DNA from 4 places in the Streptomyces sp. NBC_01476 genome. Region 1 is predicted to be linked to each of the others. Evidence: riboswitches for the same ligand, from Rfam matches in the RefSeq annotation. Region 1 holds a riboswitch; each other region holds the start of a gene.

Region 1 (4,675 bases):
CCGCAGGGTGATCTCCCCCGCGCCGTGGCGCAGGGCATTGGTGACCAGTTCGCCCACCACGAGCGTGGCGTCGTAGGTCCGCTCGTGCAGCCCCCAGCGCCGCAGCCGGACGGCCGCGAGCGACCGTGCGCGGGGGACGATCCGTGGGTCGCCCACCGGCAGGGACACCGTGGCGACGTCCCCGCGGGGCCTGCCGACCATGCGCGCGATCATCAGCGTCACGTCGTCGCGCAGCCCGTGCCGGTGCGGGTCCAGTGCGCCGACCGTACGGGAGACCGCCTCCTTGAGGTCGTCGCCGGGGCGTATGCGTGCCAGCGCCCGCGACAGCGTGCCGATGCCCTCCTCGATCGACGCCGAGGTGCTCTCGACCAGCCCGTCGGTGTAGAGCGCCACCAGTGATCCGGGCTCCGCACCGAACTCCGTGGTCTCGAAGGGCTCATCGGAGACGAACGCGGTGCCGAGCCCCGGGTGGGCGCGCGGGGTGATGATCTCCACCCGGCCGCCGGGGTGCACGAGAACCGGGGGCAGGTGGCCGGCGCTGCTCATGGTGCAGCGGTTCTCCACGGGGTCGTAGCAGACGATGCAGCAGGTGCTGTTCAGCGCGCTGTAGCCGGCCGCGAGCCCCGTCTCGGAGTCGTCCAGGAGGGTCACCGTCTCGTCCAGCCGGGCCAGGACCTCGTCCGGCGGCAGGCCGGCCGACAGATGGGCCCGCGCTTCCATGCTGAGCTGGCCCATGGCCGCCGCCGCGCCGAGGCCGTGTCCGACGACGTCGCCGACCACCAGGGCGGTACGCCCGCCGGGCAGCGGAAAGCTGGAAACCCAGTCGCCGCCCACCCCCGCGCTGTCGGGGGTGGTGGGCTCGTAGGCGCTGGCGATCTCGATCGTGCTGGTCGGCGACGGCGGCAGCAGCCGTTGCTGGAGCGCGATGACCTGGGCGTGCTCGCGCTCGTGCCGGCGGGCGTTGTCGACGTGCCCGGCCGTTCTGGAGACCAGTTCCTGCATGTCGATCAGGTCTTCGCCGAAAGGCCCCAGCGGCCCGTCCGGGCGCCGCCACACCTCCGCGACGCCCAGCACGATCGGGGCCTCCCCGTCCGGCCCCTCCACGATCAGCGGAACGCCGGCCATGCACAGCGGCCCCTCCATGGGCACCAGGGCCCTCAGCAGCCTGGGGTCCCCGCCCAGCGCCCGCTCGATCGCGGCCCGGTCCGGCAGTACGACGGTGCCCTGGACGTCGTGGGCCTCCGTGTCCTGACCCAGGAACACGCGGGCCCGCTGGGGAAGGTCCTCGCCCGGTGTGAGGAAGCCGTCGGGCCAGGACCGCTCGGGGGCGAGGGCGGCGCGCCGCAGCCGGGTACGGTCCTCGACCTGCTCCCCCGTCCAGACGTTGTAGTCGAGCGAGACCGCCACGACGTCGCCCCAGGGCAGCAGCGAGGCGGCCAGCGCCCGGGCGGTCTCCCCGACGTCGAGGGTGGTGCCGATGGACGAGGCGGCGGCGTAGAGGTGGAAGCGCCGGGCCATGTCGATGAACGAGATGGTCAGGCCGTCGTCCGGCGGCGGGGACGGCAGAATGCTCAGCGAGACGATCAGTTCAGAGCCGTCCGGCTTGGGGATCCGCTGGACACGGGCCACATGGGGGTCGCGGGTCTCCACCACGCGCCGCAGCCGGCGGGTGACCGCCGGCACGTCGCTCGGCGGGAGCAGGTCCACGAAGGGTTCTCCCGGGACGGCGGTCAACCCGTCGAAGCACCGCGGGCCCAGATTGGAACTGACGATCCGCAGGTCGCGGTCGACCGTGATCGCGCCCAGGATCTGCTCCTTGTCCTTGGGCTCGACCGGCTTCTCCCCATCGCTGTGGCCGCTGTTCGCGGGGCGGCACGGCTGTGCACGTGACTGTGTGCCGGGCCTCGGGGTCAGACCCGCGAGCGCCTGGCTGACCACGTTCAAGTCGAGATCGGGGGTGTCGCCCGGCGGAAGGTAAGAGTCCATACGGTGCTCATTCGATCAGTGCCACAGGTCGCGCCGTCCGGCCGGTCCGAACCTGGGCAAGAATCACCCTAAAGCGGATAACAACAATCAAAACGGTATATCACACACACATCCGAGTCGACCGGGATCGGCGGAGTCCGGGGCCCTCAAAGAAGCTCGTTCAGCGAGCTTTGTGCGAGCCCTCTCCCGGAGCGCGCGAACGCGACCGCGCAGAACCGCGGCCCCCCGGTCCGGTGGATCCGTCAGGGGCCCGCGGACGCGGCCGGCGCTCGCTCCCTCGTACGGCGGCGGCTTCCGGCGCCCCGGAGGGCATTGCCCGGAAGCCGCCGAGGGGTTAGCGTGATCCACGGTTATGAGCGTCAGCACCAAGCCCTGGCTCGCTGACCGGCAACCCTCCGCCGCGGTGGGGTGCTCCAGGTGACGACCCGACAGGACAGCGAACTGTCCTGTAAGCGCGAGGCCCACGGGCCGGATGAGTGCGAGGTGATCACGTGCGGGTACGACCCTGCGACAGCGTGTGCCGCCCGTACGGGTCCTTCGAACTGCGCGTCGCGCGGCGCCATGTCGATCTGCTCCGGGTGAGCAGCGCGCTGTGTCCCCGGGTGCGCCCGGTCCGCTGAGACCGGTCCTCCGCCCCCCGTTTCGCCCCTCCCCCGCCGTATCCGCCGCACCGTCGCCATGACGGCCCGGCCGTGCGCCCCTCCTCCCTGTAGGCAGCCCACCGCCGCCGCGAGATCCCTCCTGATCTCCGACCCGAGCGGACCCCTGCGGTCCCGCTCCGGCGGGCCCGGTTCTGCCCTGTGACGCCCTGCCCGCGACCGGCGAAAGGGGACCGAGACCCCCACGAGCGCCCCCGACGCCACCACCCACCGCACCGAAAGGCCCCATCATGCCCATCGAATTCCTCGGGATCGCCGCCACCAACGACGGCTCCGAGACCAACCCGCGCAGCGGGGCGTCCTTCGACAAGGAGTACACGCTCAAGCTCGCCCGTGCCCATGAGGACCACGGCTGGGACCGGGTGCTGTTCGCCTACAGGTCGGGTTCGCCCGAACCCGGCACCGCCGCCGCGTACATCGCCGCGAACACCGCCCGGCTGCAGATCCTGCTGGCGCACCGGCCGAACGTCTCGTACCCGACCTTCGCGGCGAAGGAGTTCGCCACCCTCGACCAGATCAGCGAGGGCCGGCTCGCCGTCCACTTCATCACCGGCGGCAACGACCACGAACAGCAGCGCGAGGGCGACTTCCTCACCAAGGACGAGCGCTACGGCCGCACCCGCGAGTACATCGAGATCGTCAAGCGGGTGTGGACCGAGCACGAGGCCTTCGACCACGAGGGCGAGCACTACCGTTTCAACGACTTCGTCTCCGACGTCTTCCCGGTGCGGCAGCCCCACCCGGACGTCTCCTTCGGCGGCTCCTCCCCCGCCGCCTACGCGGCGGGCGGCGCCGTGGCCGACATCTACGCGCTGTGGGGCGAACCGCTGGCCGAGACCGCCCAGCAGATCGACGCCGTGAAGGCGGCGGCGCTCGCCGCCGGACGCGCCACCCCGCCACGTATCCAGGCGGCTTTCCGGCCGATCATCGCTCCTACCGAGGAACTGGCCTGGGAGAAGGCGCACCGCACGGTCGCCGCCATCCAGGAGCGCCGGGCGTCCGGGGCGTGGACGCGCCGCGGCGGCGACCAGCCGCAGAACTCCGGCTCGCAGCGGCTGATCGCGATCGCGGAGCAGGGCGAGCGCTTCGACCGTGCGCTGTGGACCCCCACCGCCGCCGCGACCGGCGGAGCGGGCAACTCCAACGCCCTGGTCGGCACCCCGGAGACGGTGGCACAGGCCCTGCTGGACTACTACGACATCGGCGTGGACATCATCTCCGCCCGCGGCTACGACCTGCTGGGGGACGCCATCGACTTCGGCCGCCATGTCATCCCGCTGGTCCGTGCGGAGGTCGCCAAGCGTGACGCGGAGGGGACCGGCCGGTGACCACCACCACACCGCGTTACGAGGTACGGACGGCGACGCTCACCGATCCGCTCACCCAGCCGCTGCTGCGGGAACTGGAGCACGAGTACAGCACCCGCTACCCCTCGCTCGGCGGCGCTGGACGGGAACTGGCGCGCTACCCTGCACAGGAGTTCGAACCGGAGCACGGCGGGCTGCTGCTCCTGCTGCTGCGGGACGGCGAACCGGTGGCCGGCGGGGCCTACCGCCGCTACGACGAACAGACCGCCGAGCTCAAAAGGATCTGGACGCACAGCGGCCACCGCCGCGAGGGGCTGGCCCGGCGGGTCGTCGCGGAGCTGGAGCGGGCCGCCACCGCGGCCGGCTACCAGCGAGTCTATCTCACCACCGGACCGCGCCAGCCGGAGGCCAGGGGGCTCTATCTGACGACCGGTTACACAGCGCTCTTCGACCTCACCGCCGACCCGGAGTCCCTGGGCGGGCCGCTGCCCTTCGCCAAACGGCTGGTGGGCGACGAGCCGCTGCGGGGGACGGAGTTCCGGCCGACCCCGCGGGTCGACTTCGGGCGCGCGCCCTGAGCGGGGCGCGCGCCGCGCGAGCGTCAGCCGGTCTGCCCGGTGGGCATGATGGTGACCTGCTGGAGGTTGACCCGGGGCGGCAGGGCGGCGATGAAGCCGATGGTCCTGGCGATGTCCTGCGGGGTGAGCCAGTCCACCGTCTCCT
Region 2 (4,675 bases), 390 kb from region 1:
GGGGAGGTGAAGGGAGCCGGGTGGTCACAGGACCGCGGCGAGGAAGGCGCGGGCCCGCTCGTGGTGCGGACGTTCCAGGACGTCGGCCGGTGCGCCGGATTCGATGATCCGGCCTCCGTCCAGGAAGACCACGGTGTCCGCGACCTCACGGGCGAAGCCGATCTCATGGGTGACGACGATCATGGTCATCCCGCTGTCGGCGAGATCCTTGATGACCGCGAGGACTTCGCCGACCAGTTCCGGGTCGAGAGCGCTGGTCGGCTCGTCGAACAGCAGCAGTTCCGGCTCCATCGCCAGTGCCCTGGCGATGGCGACGCGTTGCTGCTGGCCGCCGGAGAGCTGTCGGGGATAGGACCCTTCCCGGCCGCCGAGACCGACGCGCTCCAGCAGTTCGCGGGCCTTGGCCGCGGCCTGCTTCTTCGGCACCCCGTGCACGGCGATCGGGGCCTCGACGATGTTCTCCACCACGGTGAGGTGCGGGAAGAGGTTGAACTGCTGGAAGACCATGCCGACCCGGGCGCGCTGCCGGGTGATCGACCGGTGTCCCAGTTCATGCAGCCGGCCGTCCTGGTGCCGGTAGCCGATGATCTCGCCGCCCACCTCGACGAATCCGCCGTCGGGACGCTCCAGGTGGTTGATGCTGCGCAGCAGGGTGGACTTGCCGGAGCCCGAAGGCCCGAGCAGCACGGTGACTTCGCCCTGGCGCACATCCAGGTCGACACCGTCCAGGACCAGATGTGTGCCGAAGCTCTTGCGCAGTCCCCTGATCCGTACCAGGGGGTCGGTGGCCACGGTCGTCATGAGATGCCCGCCAGTTCGTTGCCGGTCCTGCCGAGCAGCGGCACATTGCCCCGGAAGAGCTCCCGGAAGCTCCTCCTGCCACCGCGGTTGCTGCCGCGGGCGTAGTAGCGCTCGACGAAGAACTGCCCGATCGAGAGCAGCGTGGTGAGGATGATGTACCAGAGCGTCGCCACCAGGAGCAGCGGGATGATCAGGTAGTTCTGGTTGTAGATCAACTGCGAGGAGTAGAGCAGGTCCTGCACCGCGATGACGCTCACGATCGAGGTCGCCTTGAGCATCCCGATCAGCAGGTTGCCCGAGGCCGGCACGATGGCCGGCATCGCCTGCGGCAGCACGATCCTGCGGAAGATCCGCGCGTTCCCGAGGCCGAGCGCCTGGGCGGCCTCGGTCTGGCCGTGGTCGACGGACAGGATGCCGCCGCGGACGATCTCCGAGGAGAAGGCCGCGACATCCAGGCTGAGTCCCACGTACGCGGCGAGGATGCCGCTGAACAGATGGGCCGTCCGCACCGTGACGAATTCGCTGCCGAACGGGATGCCGAGCGACAACTGCGGGTAGAGCGAGGCGAGTTCGTACCAGAAGAGCAGCTGCACCAGGGGCGGGACGGAACGTATCAGCCAGACGAAGGCGAAGCTGAGCGAGCTGAGGATCGGGTTGTGCGACAGCCGCATCGCGGCGACGCCGATCCCGAGCAGATAGCCGGTGGCCATCACCGCGGCGGTGAGCCAGAGCGTCAGCTCCAGCCCGTGCACGATCGATCCGTTGAGGAAGTAGTCGCCGACGGTGCCCCACTGGAACCGGTTGTTGGTCAGCACCGTGTTGACCAGCATCGCGAAGAGCACCAGCAGGACGAGGGCCGAGACCCACTGGCCGGGGTGGCGCAGCGGGACCAGCTTCGCGGCGAGCAGTTGCTCGTCGGTGGGGCGGTCGGCGGGGGCCGTGGAGGCGGCGGCAGGCGGCGGTGGCTGCGCGGCGGTCGGGGGCGGTGGTTCCGGCGCGGCGGATTTGCGCGCGGAGGTGTCAGAGCTGCTCATGGTGGTGTGCTTTCCGTCCCATGGGGCGCAGCACCGCGCCGTGGGTCAGCGGCGGGCGGTGTGCGGAGTGCGGGCGTGGCCGGGCGACGGCAGGCGTACGGACATCTCAGCGCTCGCTCGGAGCGCGAGTGCGGTCAACAGACCGGGGACGTCCTCGGACACAGTGCGCTGCTCACCCGGAGCAGGTCGACGTGGCGGCGGGCCACCATGAGCTGAGCGAACCCGCGCGGAAGCGGCGTACCGCTGTTGTCGGTGCGTCGTATCTGCATGCGGATCACCTCGCATCCTCCGGCCCATGGGGCCTCGCGCTTACGGAACGTGACCGTCCCGCCGGGTCGTCACCTGGAGCACCCCACCGCGGACGAGGGTTGCCGGTCAGCCAGCCAGGGCTCAAAGCTGACGCTCATAACCAGGGCATACCGTAACCGCTGGGTCGGCTTTGGGCAATGCCTCAGTATTCGACGGTCCGTCAGCCCGGCCGGTCCGGAGCGGTGGGCCGGCCCCGGGGGCGGGAAAGCGGTCACTGTGTGATCCACAGCCCGTCGACCAGCCATTGTGTTCGACGCCGGTCCGGAGTTACCGTGTGAGCAGGTTATGAGCGTCAGCAACAAGCCCTGGCTGGCTGACCAGCAACCCTCCGACGCGGCGGGGTGCTCCAGGTGACGACCCGGCGGAGCCGAGCCCGGTTTACGCAAGCGCGCGATCGAAGGTGGAGGGGACTGTAGTGCGTCGAGCCATCAGTACCTACTCGCGTCGGCACATCGACCTGCAGCGCATCTCCAGCGCCCTCTGTACGGACATCTGACCGCTCCGCCGTTCCCGCGGCACCGGCTGTCGCCGGCCACGCGGATCCGCTGAGCCCCGCGCATCGCGCGGACCGGTGCCCCGCTGCGTCGCGGCACGCCGTCCCGCGACCGCGCCCCTTCCGCTCTTCGCCCGGCTCCTCCCGAGCCCCCGTCTTCTCCTCCCCTCTTCCCCCCGCCGACGCCGCCCCGGGCCGACCGCCCGGCGCGGGTTCCGTCCGGCATGTCCGCAGCACGGTGGAGCGCCCTCCACCCGAGCAGGAAGCGACCTCCCATGCCTCAGCCGCACCCCGCCCTCCACCTCGCCGTCGCCCTTGACGGCGCCGGGTGGCACCCCGCCGCCTGGCGCGAAACCGACGCCCGGCCCCAAGACCTGTTCACGGCGGCGTACTGGGCCGGCCTGGTCGCCGAGGCCGAGCGCGGCCTGCTGGACTTCGTCACGATCGAGGACTCGCTCGGTCTCCAGTCCGCCGACTACACCGAGCTCGACCAGCGCACCGACCAGGTCCGCGGCCGGCTGGACGCGGTGCAGATCGCCGCCCGGATCGCCCCGCTGACCAGCCACATCGGTCTGATCCCGACGGCTGTGGTCACTCACACCGAGCCTTTCCACCTCTCCAAGGCGATCGCCACGCTCGACTACGTCAGCGGCGGCCGGGCCGGGCTGCGGGTGCAGGTCTCGGCCCGCCCTTACGAGGCGGAACTCTTCGGACGGCGCAGCTTCCCGCCGTTCCGGTTCGAGGACTTCAACACCCCCGAGGTCCAGGCGCTGCTCACCGAGACCTTCGACGAGGCCGCCGATTACGTCGAGGTGGTGCGGCGGCTCTGGGACAGCTGGGAGGACGACGCCGAGATCCGCGACGTCGCGACCGGCCGCTTCATCGACCGGAAGAAGCTGCACTACATCGACTTCGAGGGACCGCGGTTCAGCGTCAAGGGCCCGTCGATCACCCCGCGCCCGCCGCAGGGCCAGCCGATCGTCGCGGCGCTGGCGCACCAGAGCATTCCCTTCCGCCTGGTCGCCCGCTCCACCGATGTCGGTTTCATCACCCCGCGCGACGCCGAGGACGCCCGGGCGATCATCGCCGAGATCCGGGCCGGCCAGGACGAGGCGGGCCGCGCCGGGGAGACGGTGCACGTCTTCGCCGACCTGGTGGTCCTGCTGGACGACACCGACGAGGCGGCCGCCGCCCGCGGCGCGCGGCTGGACGAGCGGGCGGGCGCGGCGTACACCAGCGACGCCCTGGTCTTCGCCGGCACCCCGGCCGGCCTCGCGGACCTGCTGGAGCAGTGGCAGGCGGCCGGGATCACCGGTTTCCGGCTGCGGCCGGCCGCCGTCCCGCACGACCTGGAGCAGATCACCCGCCACCTGGTGCCCGAACTGCGGCGGCGCGGCCTGTTCCGTACCGCGTACGAGGCCGCCACCCTGCGCGGCCTGCTGGGACTCCCCCGCCCGGCGAATCGTTACGCCACCGCTTCCGCCCCGACCACCTCCGCCGTCTGAGCGCCCGCAGAGACCTTAAGGAAGCCCGTCGCATGAGCAAGCCCGTCAAGCAGATCCACCTCGCCGCGCACTTCCCCGGTGTCAACAACACCACCGTGTGGAGCGACCCGGCGGCCGGCAGCCAGATCGACTTCAGCTCCTTCGTCCACCTGGCGAAGACCGCAGAGCGCGCCAAGTTCGACTTCCTCTTCCTCGCCGAGGGCCTGCGGCTGCGGGAACAGGGCGGCGAGATCTACGACCTGGACGTGGTCGGCCGCCCCGACACCTTCACCGTGCTGACCGCGCTCGCCGCCGTCACCGAACGCCTCGGACTCGCCGGGACCATCAACTCCACCTTCAACGAGCCCTACGAGGTGGCCCGCCAGTTCGCCTCCCTCGACCACCTGTCGGCCGGCCGCGCCGCCTGGAACGTCGTCACCTCCTGGGACGAGTTCACCGGGCAGAACTTCCGGCGCGGCGGCTTCCTCGCCCAGGGCGACCGCTACGAGCGGGCCCGGCAGTTCCTGGACGCGACCAAGGTGCTCTTCGACTCC
Region 3 (4,675 bases), 4.2 Mb from region 1:
TCGGGGTGCTCGGCCAGGAGCTGCCGGTACGCGAGGAGGCCGCGGACGATGTTCTTGGAGAGCTCGGTACGGTCCACCCGGACGATCAGCTTGCGGTCGGCGCCGGTCTCGGCGCGCAGCCCTTCCATCTGGGCGGCCACGTCGGGGCGCCCGGCCCGCTCCCGCAGAAAGTCCCCGTCGGCGCCCAGGCCGTGGACGCCGAGCCGGGTGGTACGGCCCCGCCAGGTCACTTCGAGGCCGTCGGGGGAGAGCGTGGCGCCCAGCACGGCGACGCAGGCCGCGGCGAAGGCGTCCGCCCAGCGGCGGGTCAGGAAGGCGGCCCGGTCGGCGCCGAGGATGCCGGCGAGCAGTTCCTCCGCGATGTCGTCCGGCAGCAGCCGGAAGTAGTCCGGCGGTGCCCAGGGGGTGTGTGAGAAGTGGCCGACCCGCAGGTCGGGGCGGCGGGCGCGGAGCATCGCCGGGACCAGGGAGAGGTGGTAGTCCTGCACGAGTACGGCGGCGCCCTCGGCGGCCTCCTCGGCCAGGGCGTCGGCGAAGGCGGCGTTGTAGGCGCGGTAGGCGTCCCACTGCGTGCGGAAGTCCTCGTCGAAGACCGGCTCCAGCGGGGTCTGGTAGAGCATGTGGTGCACGAACCACAGCACGGAGTTGGCGATGCCGTTGTAGGCGGCCTCGAAGACGGGTGGGTCGACCGCGATCATGCGGGAGCCGTCTTCGGCGACGCCGCGGCTCACGGCGGCCCGGTCGCCGTCGGACAGGGCCGCGCAGACCCATACGGCGCCCGCGTCCGGGCCGATCGCGCTGAGCCCCGATACGAGGCCGCCGCCGCCGCGTCTGCTGGTCAGCTCGCCGTTCTCGGTGAGGGTGTACGAGACGGGGCCGCGGTTGGAGGCGACCAGGATGGGGGCGGCGTGACGCGTTGCGACCATGCGGCGAGCCTAGCCAGGATGACCTTGCCTCAAACGTGACCCCGCCTGCGCCGTTGCCCTTCCGCCCGGCGGCAACCGGGTCGTCTGCGGCGCCATCGTCGCTGGTCGCGCAGTTCCTCGCGCCCCTTCGGGGCACGTCCTCCGCCGTCCTTCTTGGGGGCGCGGGGAACTGCGCGCTCAGCCGTCCACCGGCGGGTGGTCCGGATCCGGCCTTGGGGCTGGGCGTGCGGGTCGTCTGCGGCGCCGTCGTGGCTGGCTGCGCAGTTCCTCGCGCCCCTTCGGGGCACGTCCTCCGCCGTCCTTCTTGGGGGCGCGGGGAACTGCGCGCTCAGCCGTCGACCGGCGGGTGGTCCGGATCGGGCCGTGGGGGGCACGACGTCCGCCGCCCCCCGGAGGGGGGATCGGGGTCAGGCGGCCCGCAGGGCCACGTATTCGCGGATGGACCCCATCGGAGGTCGCTCTTCCGTGTCGACGGGGTGGGTGTGGGGGGTGAAGCCGTCGGGGGAGCGGGTGAACTGGGTGAGGCGGGGGCGGACCAGGGGGCCGCGGGAGAGGCGGAGCTGCGCCGTGCGGTAGATCGCCGCCGCCATCCGGCCCAGCGCCGCCGTGTCCTGATGCCGGTGGTGCCGTACGCCGACGTCCACCTGGGCGAGCGCGTCCAGGCCGACCAGGCCCAGCGCGTCGATCAGCATGCCCAGCTCCACCCCGTAGCCCACCGGGAACGGCAGCCGTTCCAGCAGCGAGCGCCGCGCCGCGTACTCCCCGCCCAGCGGCTGGACGAAGCCGGCCAGCCGCGGCCAGTGCAGGTTCAGCAGCGGGCGGGCGACCAGCTCGGTGACCCGGCCGCCGCCGGCCGGCAGCGTCTCGCCGCCGGTCTCCAGCGGACGCTCGTACATCGCCTTGACCAGCTGCACGGCCGGCTCGGTGAGCAGCGGGCCGACGATGCCGGAGACGAACCGTGAGTCGAATTCACGCAGGTCCGCGTCCACGAAGCAGACGATCTCGCCACGGGCCACCAGCAGCGACCGCCACAGCACGTCGCCCTTGCCGGGCACCGCCGGCAGCCGCGGCAGGATCGTGTCCCGCAGCACCACCCGCGCCCCGGCCGCCGCCGCGACCCGGGCCGTACCGTCGCGGGAACCCGAGTCGATCACGATCAGCTCGTCCACCAGCGGTGCCGCGGGCGCCATCAGGTCACGGCGGATCGCACCGACGATCCCGCCGACGGTGGCCTCCTCGTCGAGCGCCGGCAGCACCACGCTGACCGTGCCGCGGTCGCCCGCCGCCCGCTTCGCCGCGAGCAGCTGCTCCAGCGGCCGGTCGGCCGCCGACCACGACCGGCGGGCCAGCCAGCCCTCCACCTCATCGAGCACTGTGGGACCCCTTGTGATCCATCTCGCGGTGCGGACGACTCTCTCAACCGCTGCCTTTGTCGGTTACAGTCTTGAACAACGCGCAGGGTGACCGCATGCCGGGTGCCCGTGCCGACAACTGAACGACAAGTGAATAGCGCTCATCCAGAGGGGCAGAGGGAACGGCCCGTTGAAGCCCCGGCAACCCTCCCGCCGACCGCGAGGTCACACGGTGGGGAAGGTGCCAATTCCGTCTTGTGGCGACGTACGTCACAAGGAAGATGAGGAGAAAGGGCCTCGCCATCATGGCTGTGCAGACCATCGCCGCCTCCCACGACACCTCCAGCCCCGCCCCCTTCGGACCCGCCGCCGCGCTGTCCTGCCGGGAGTGCGGAGCCCGCTTCCCGCTGAGCCCGGTGTTCGCCTGCGAGGAGTGTTTCGGCCCCCTCGAAGTGGCCTACGACCTCCCGGTCGGCGACCCGGAGGGCCTGCGCCGGCGGATCGAGGCCGGCCCGACCAGCATCTGGCGGTACGCGCCGCTGCTGCCGGTGGCCGCCGATGTGGCGGAGCACCCCAATCTCAACCCCGGCTGGACGAAGCTCGTCAAGGCCGACAACCTCGCCCGTGAACTGGGCATCACCGGCGGCCTGTACGTCAAGGACGACTCCGGCAACCCGACGCACTCCTTCAAGGACCGCGTCGTCGCCATCGCCCTGGAAGCCGCCCGCACCTTCGGACTCACCACCCTGTCCTGCTCCTCCACCGGCAATCTGGCCGGTGCGGTGGGCGCCGCCGCGGCCCGCGCGGGCCTGCGCAGCTGCGTCTTCATCCCGCACGACCTGGAGGCCGGCAAGGTCGTCATGGCCGCGGTCTACGGCGGCCAACTGGTCGGTATCGAGGGCTCGTACGACGAGGTCAACCGCTTCTGCTCGGAGTTGATCGGCGACCCGATCGGCGAGGGCTGGGGCTTCGTCAATGTGAACCTCCGCCCCTACTACGGCGAGGGCTCCAAGACGCTCGCCTACGAGATCGCCGAGCAGCTCGGCTGGCGCCTGCCGGACAACCTGGTCATCCCGATCGCCTCCGGCTCCCAGCTCACCAAGATCGACAAGGGTCTGCAGGAGCTGATCAAGCTCGGCCTGGTCGAGGAGAAGCCGTACAAGATCTACGGCGCCCAGGCGGAGGGCTGTTCCCCGGTGTCCGCGGCCTACAAAGCCGGTGTCGACGTGGTGCGGCCGGTGAAGCCGGACACCATCGCCAAGTCGCTGGCGATCGGCAACCCGGCGGACGGCCCGTACGTCCTGGACATCACCCGCCGTACCGGCGGGGCGGTCGAGGATGTGAACGACGAGCAGGTGGTCGACGCGATCAAGCTGCTGGCGCGGACCGAGGGGATCTTCGGGGAGACGGCCGGCGGGGTGACCGTGGGTGTGCTGCAGAAGCTGATCGAGACCGGGCAGCTCGACCCGGCCGCCGAGACCGTCGTGCTCAACACCGGCGACGGCCTGAAGACCCTGGACGCGGTCGCGCCCACCACCGGACCGACCGCGATCATCCGCCCGACCCTTGCCGCGTTCCGAGAGGCTGGCCTCGCATGACTGCTTCTGTTCGAATCCCGACCATTCTCCGTACCTACACCGGCGGCCAGGCCGAGGTGCCGGCCGAGGGCGCGACGCTGGCCGAGGTCATCACGTCGCTGGAGAAGAATCACGCCGGTATTTCGGCGCGGGTTCTCGACGACGCGGGAAAGCTGCGGCGTTTCGTGAACGTTTATGTGAACGACGACGATGTGCGTTTCTCGTCGGGGCTGGAGACGGTGGTGCCGGACGGCGCGAGTGTCTCGATCATTCCCGCGGTGGCGGGTGGCTGAAACCGCGGACTGTCCGCTGTTGTTTTGATCCGCGGTTTTCCGTGGGTTCTGCGGCCCCGCTCACCCCTCGTGGTGGGCGGGGCTCTTCGCTGTCCGGGCCCGGCGGGGGCGGTGCGGGGCGGTAGTTGAAGGGCTGTACTGTTGCGGGGGGCAAGTGAGTCGCCAGTCCTGGGTGGTGCGGCGATTTATCGCCAAATTCACACGCGAATTCTCCCGGATCGCCCGATGTGTCCGGTCCGAGATGCCCCGCATTATCGTTTTTTCCTGGGTTATTTCCGATGAGTCAGACCCAGAATTCTCGTCCAATTGACCTGTTGCAGTGGGCATCCGGACAGATACATTCAGCCGCGGTCGACGCGTTCCGGCGCACGCCTCCCAGAGCTCCCTCCTGTCCACGGTAAGGGTCGCTCCGGTGGGTGAGGTCTGACCCGGGCCCGCGGAGTGCGGGGCCGCGATAGGGCCAGTAATAGGGGAGTTGGGAATGGCTCAGGGCACCGTCAAGTGGTTCAACGCGGAGAAGGGCTACG
Region 4 (4,675 bases), 5.6 Mb from region 1:
CACCCGGCGCCGGCCGACCAACCCCGGTGAGCGCGTCGCGGAGTGGACCGACGGACGGCTCGGGCTGTACAAGCTCGCCAAGTCCAACCTGCGCAAGATCTTCCCGGACCACTGGTCCTTCATGCTGGGCGAGGTCTGCCTCTACAGCTTCACGATCCTCATCCTCACGGGTGTCTATCTGACGCTGTTCTTCCACCCGAGCATGAGCGAGGTCGTCTACCACGGCCCGTACGCGCCGCTGCAGGGTGTGCGGATGTCCGACGCGTACGCCTCCACGATGCACATCAGCTTCGAGGTCCGCGGCGGTCTGCTGATCCGGCAGATCCACCACTGGGCCGCGCTGATCTTCATCGCGGCGATGATCGTGCACATGATGCGCGTCTTCTTCACCGGCGCCTTCCGCCGGCCGCGCGAGGTCAACTGGCTCTTCGGCTGGTCGCTGCTCTTCCTGGGCATGTTCACCGGCTTCACCGGCTACTCGCTCCCCGACGACCTGCTCTCCGGCACCGGTGTGCGGTTCATGGAGGGCGCGGTCCTCTCCACGCCGATCGTCGGCACGTATCTGTCGATGTTCCTCTTCGGCGGCGAGTTCCCCGGCCACGACTTCGTGTCGCGGTTCTACTCGGTGCACATCCTGCTGCTGCCAGGTCTGATGGCCGGCCTGCTGGTCGCCCACCTGATCCTGGTCTTCTTCCACAAGCACACCCAGTTCCCGGGTGCCGGCAAGACCGAGAAGAACGTCGTCGGCACCCCGCTGCTGCCGATCTACATGGCCAAGGCGGGCGGCTTCTTCTTCGTGGTCTTCGGTGTCATCGCCGCCATCGCGGCGGTCGCCACCATCAACCCGATCTGGACGATGGGCCCGTACCGGCCGGACCAGGTGTCCACCGGAGCACAGCCCGACTGGTACATGGGCTTCTCCGAGGGCCTGATCCGGGTGATGCCCGGCTGGGAGATCAGAGGCTGGGGCCACACGCTGGTCCTCGGCGTCTTCATCCCGCTGATGATCTTCCCGCTGGTGATGGTGGCCATCGCGGTCTACCCGTTCATCGAGTCGTGGGTGACCGGCGACAAGCGGGAGCACCATCTGCTGGACCGGCCGCGGAACCGCCCGGTGCGGACCGGCTTCGGTGTGGCCTGGCTGACGGTCTACTTCGTGCTGCTGATCGGTGGTGGCAACGACCTGTTCGCCACGCACTTCCACTTGTCGATCAACGCGATCACCTGGTTCGTCCGGGTCGGCTTCTTCGTGCTGCCGGTACTGGCGTTCTGGGTCACCAAGCGGATCTGTCTGGGGCTGCAGCGGCGCGACCGCGACAAGGTGCTGCACGGGCGGGAGACCGGCATCATCAAGCGGCTGCCGCACGGTGAGTTCATCGAGGTGCACGAGCCGCTGTCGCAGCAGCAGTTGCACGTGCTCACCGCCCACGTCCAGCCGAAGCCGATCGACCCAGGACCCGAGGTCGACGAGAACGGGGTGGAGCGCAAGCTCAGCCCGGTCGCCAAGGCGCAGGCGAAGCTTTCCAAGGGGTTCTACGGGGAGCACAGCCAGATTCCGAAGCCGACGGCCGAGGAGTACGAGGAGATCACCTCGGGGCACGGTCACCACTAGCGTTCCCGCCCCACCCGTAAGGGCCCCGTCCGACCCTCGGACGGGGCCCTTACGTTCCGGGGGGCGGTGCGGGAACGTGCCCCGAAGGGGCGCGGGGAACTGCGCGGCCGGCCACGACGCAGCGGCACCGAGTCACCGGTTGGACGGGGCTGCCGCCCCGATAGGCTGCACCCTGCCAGAGGGTGACCCTTTTCCAGGAGCGTGACCATGAGCACTGAGACCCCCGCCGGAGGCCCCCGCTCCTGGCCCGACGTGCTGAGCTCCCTGCTGGCCGGCGAGGATCTGACCGCGGGGGACACCGCCTGGGCGATGGACCGGATCATGCGCGGCGAAGCCACCGACGTGCAGATCGCCGGGTTCGCCATCGCCCTGCGGGCCAAGGGCGAGACCGTGGACGAGGTCATCGGCATGGTGCGGGCGATGTACGAGCACGCCAACACCATCGAGGTCCCCGGCCCCAGCGTGGACATCGTCGGCACCGGCGGCGACCGGGCCAAGACGGTCAACATCTCCACCATGTCCGCGATCGTGGTGGCCGGCACCGGCGCCAAGGTCGTCAAGCACGGCAACCGCGCCGCCTCCTCCGCCAGCGGCGCCTCCGACGTGCTGGAGAAGCTCGGCGTCAATCTGCAGCTCACTCCGGAGCGCGTCGCCGAGGTGGCCGCCGAGGCCGGCATCACCTTCTGCTTCGCGGTGAAGTTCCACCCGGCGCTGCGTCATGTGGCCACCGCCCGGGCCGAGTTGGGCGTCGCCACCACCTTCAACTTCCTCGGCCCGCTGACCAACCCGGCCCGGGTACGGGCCCAGGCCACCGGGGTCGCCGACCCGCGGATGGCACCGATCCTCGCCGGCGTGCTCGCCGAACGCGGCTCCTCCGCCCTGGTGTTCCGCGGCGACGACGGCCTGGACGAGCTGACCACCACCGCCACCTCCCAGGTGTGGGTGGTCCGCGACGGCAAGGTCGAGCAGCGCGCCTTCGACCCCCGCGACGTCGGCATCGGCCTGGTGCCGGTGGAGGCGCTGCGGGGCGCCGACGCGGCCTACAACGCCGATGTGGCCCGCCGGCTGCTCGCCGGGGAGACCGGGCCGGTACGGGACGCGGTGCTGCTCAACTCGGCCGCCGCGCTGGTGGCGCTGAACCCGGGGCAGGGCACGCTGGAGGAGCAGATCGCGGCCCGCCTCGAACAGGCCGCGCACTCCATCGACTCGGGCGAGGCCGCCGCGGCGCTCGACCGCTGGGTGGCCGCGAGCAACGTCTGAGCCGAGCCGGTATCAGGTGTGCGGGACGCCGTCCGCTTGATGGACGGCGTCTTGCGCGTTCGCGCGTCTGTGGCAGAATTCTCCGCAGGTCACGAGTGACAGCGTCAAGGCCCCGGCTCGCTGTCCGGCAACCCTCCGTCCGTGGTGGGGTGCCCCGGGTGAGGACCAGGCTGTGAGCAAGCAAGGCTCTCAGCAAGCCGGACTTCGGGAGCTCTGTCATGACAGTGATCAGCCCTGCCACCGCCACTGCCGCCGTCACCCCCTCCGCCGAGGCGGACGTGTGTACGCCGCTGCCGGTGCTGGGACGGGACGTTCGGGTCCCGCTGGTGACGGGCGGCGAGGTCACGTATGCGGCCCTTGACTACGCGGCGAGCGCACCGGCGCTCCAGCGGGTGTGGGACGACGTGGCCGCGTACGCGCCCTACTACGGCAGTGTGCACCGCGGTGCGGGCTATCTGTCGCAGCTGTCCACCGACCTCTTCGAGCAGAGCCGGGCGACCGTCGCGGAGTTCCTCGGCTGTCGCCCCGACGACGAGGTCATCTTCACCCGCTCCACCACCGACTCGCTCAACCTGCTGGCGTCGGTGCTGCCGGCCGGAACGCAGGTCTACGTCTTCGACACCGAGCACCACGCGTCGCTGCTCCCGTGGCAGCGGGCGGAAGGCGCTCAGGTCACCTGGCTGGCGGCGCCGCGGACTCCCGAGCAGGCGGTCGCCGCGCTCGATGTGGCCCTGCACGGCGCCCCCAAGGGGCCCAAGCTGGTGTGCGTCACCGGGGCGTCCAATGTGACCGGCGAGGTGTGGCCGGTGCGGAAGCTGGCCGCCGCCGCGCACCGGCACGGCGCCCGGATCGTGCTCGACGCGGCGCAGCTCGCTCCGCACCACCCGGTCGACATCGCCGCGCTCGACGTGGACTGGGTCGCCTTCTCCGGGCACAAGCTCTACGCGCCCTTCGGCGCCGGTGTGCTGGCCGGGCGCCCGGACTGGCTGCGCGAGGCCGAGCCGTACCTGGCGGGCGGCGGCGCCACCCGGAAGGTCGCCCGGCGGGCCGACGGCACGCTGGACGTCGAGTGGCACACCTCGGTCGCCGCCCGGCACGAGGCCGGGTCGCCCAATGTGATCGGCGCCTACGCGATCGCGGCCGCCTGCCGGGCCCTCACCGAGGCGGGCTTCGACCGTCTGGTGGCCCGGGAGCGGCAGTTGCTCGGCCGGCTGCGGGAAGGGCTCGCGGGCATCCCCGAGGTGCGGGTCCTGTCGCTCTTCGGTGAGCACTCCGAGCGGGTCGGCGTCCTCTCCTTCGTCGTCCAGGGCTGGAACAGCTCGCACTTCGCCGCGGCGCTCTCCGCGGAGTACGGCATCGGGGTCCGCGACGGGCTCTTCTGCGCGCACCCGCTGGTCCGCACCCTCCTCGACGCCGAGCCCGACGAGCCGGGTGCCTGCGGCGCCCCCGACGCGGCCCCCGGCGAGCGTGCGCTCAACGCCATCCGCGTCAGCTTCGGCGCCGGCACCCCGGACGAGCACATCACCCGGTTCCTCGCGGCGGTCACCACCCTCGTCCGCACCGGCGCCCAGTGGACCTACCGCACCGAGAACGGCCGCTGCGTACCGGCCCGGTAGGACACCCCGGTAGGACACGGGGAACACGTGAAAGACGGACCCGCCCGGCGATCGGGACAGCCGGGCGGGAAGGGGACCGGCTCTCCCGGCCGCGCTGCGGGCTACGCGTCCAGCCCGATGGCGAACGCGGCCTCCAGGTCGTGCTGGGAGTAGGTGCGGAAGGCGACATGCGTATCGGTCACCCGCA

What was found. Region 1 has a riboswitch for S-adenosylmethionine ahead of OG552_RS32885 (putative leader peptide). Riboswitches for the same ligand answer to the same signal wherever they lie in the genome.
Region 2: another riboswitch for S-adenosylmethionine. It lies ahead of OG552_RS34470 (putative leader peptide); the one in region 1 lies ahead of OG552_RS32885 (putative leader peptide).
Region 3: another riboswitch for S-adenosylmethionine. It lies ahead of thrC (threonine synthase); the one in region 1 lies ahead of OG552_RS32885 (putative leader peptide).
Region 4: another riboswitch for S-adenosylmethionine. It lies ahead of OG552_RS08735 (aminotransferase class V-fold PLP-dependent enzyme); the one in region 1 lies ahead of OG552_RS32885 (putative leader peptide).

What each region holds. Positions count from the first base shown of each region.
Region 1 covers NZ_CP109446.1:7,557,594-7,562,268, reverse strand. The annotation lists gene OG552_RS32890 (ATP-binding SpoIIE family protein phosphatase) at 1-1,986, opposite strand, end outside; SAM riboswitch class IV at 2,335-2,447, shown strand; gene OG552_RS32885 (putative leader peptide) at 2,478-2,606, shown strand; gene OG552_RS32880 (LLM class flavin-dependent oxidoreductase) at 2,876-3,973, shown strand; gene OG552_RS32875 (GNAT family N-acetyltransferase) at 3,970-4,530, shown strand; gene OG552_RS32870 (SDR family oxidoreductase) at 4,554-4,675, opposite strand, start outside.
Region 2 covers NZ_CP109446.1:7,944,341-7,949,015, reverse strand. The annotation lists gene OG552_RS34480 (amino acid ABC transporter ATP-binding protein) at 25-801, opposite strand; gene OG552_RS34475 (amino acid ABC transporter permease) at 798-1,835, opposite strand; gene OG552_RS34470 (putative leader peptide) at 1,970-2,104, opposite strand; SAM riboswitch class IV at 2,136-2,246, opposite strand; SAM riboswitch class IV at 2,426-2,539, shown strand; gene OG552_RS34465 (putative leader peptide) at 2,545-2,640, shown strand; gene OG552_RS34460 (LLM class flavin-dependent oxidoreductase) at 2,913-4,142, shown strand; gene OG552_RS34455 (NtaA/DmoA family FMN-dependent monooxygenase) at 4,175-4,675, shown strand, end outside.
Region 3 covers NZ_CP109446.1:3,332,300-3,336,974, reverse strand. The annotation lists gene OG552_RS14825 (alpha,alpha-trehalose-phosphate synthase (UDP-forming)) at 1-926, opposite strand, end outside; gene OG552_RS14820 (glucosyl-3-phosphoglycerate synthase) at 1,334-2,299, opposite strand; SAM riboswitch class I at 2,437-2,566, shown strand; gene thrC (threonine synthase) at 2,584-3,876, shown strand; gene OG552_RS14810 (MoaD/ThiS family protein) at 3,873-4,148, shown strand; gene OG552_RS14805 (cold-shock protein) at 4,630-4,675, shown strand, end outside.
Region 4 covers NZ_CP109446.1:1,999,613-2,004,287, reverse strand. The annotation lists gene qcrB (cytochrome bc1 complex cytochrome b subunit) at 1-1,612, shown strand, start outside; gene trpD (anthranilate phosphoribosyltransferase) at 1,820-2,872, shown strand; SAM riboswitch class IV at 2,960-3,077, shown strand; gene OG552_RS08735 (aminotransferase class V-fold PLP-dependent enzyme) at 3,091-4,488, shown strand; gene OG552_RS08730 (Lrp/AsnC family transcriptional regulator) at 4,590-4,675, opposite strand, start outside.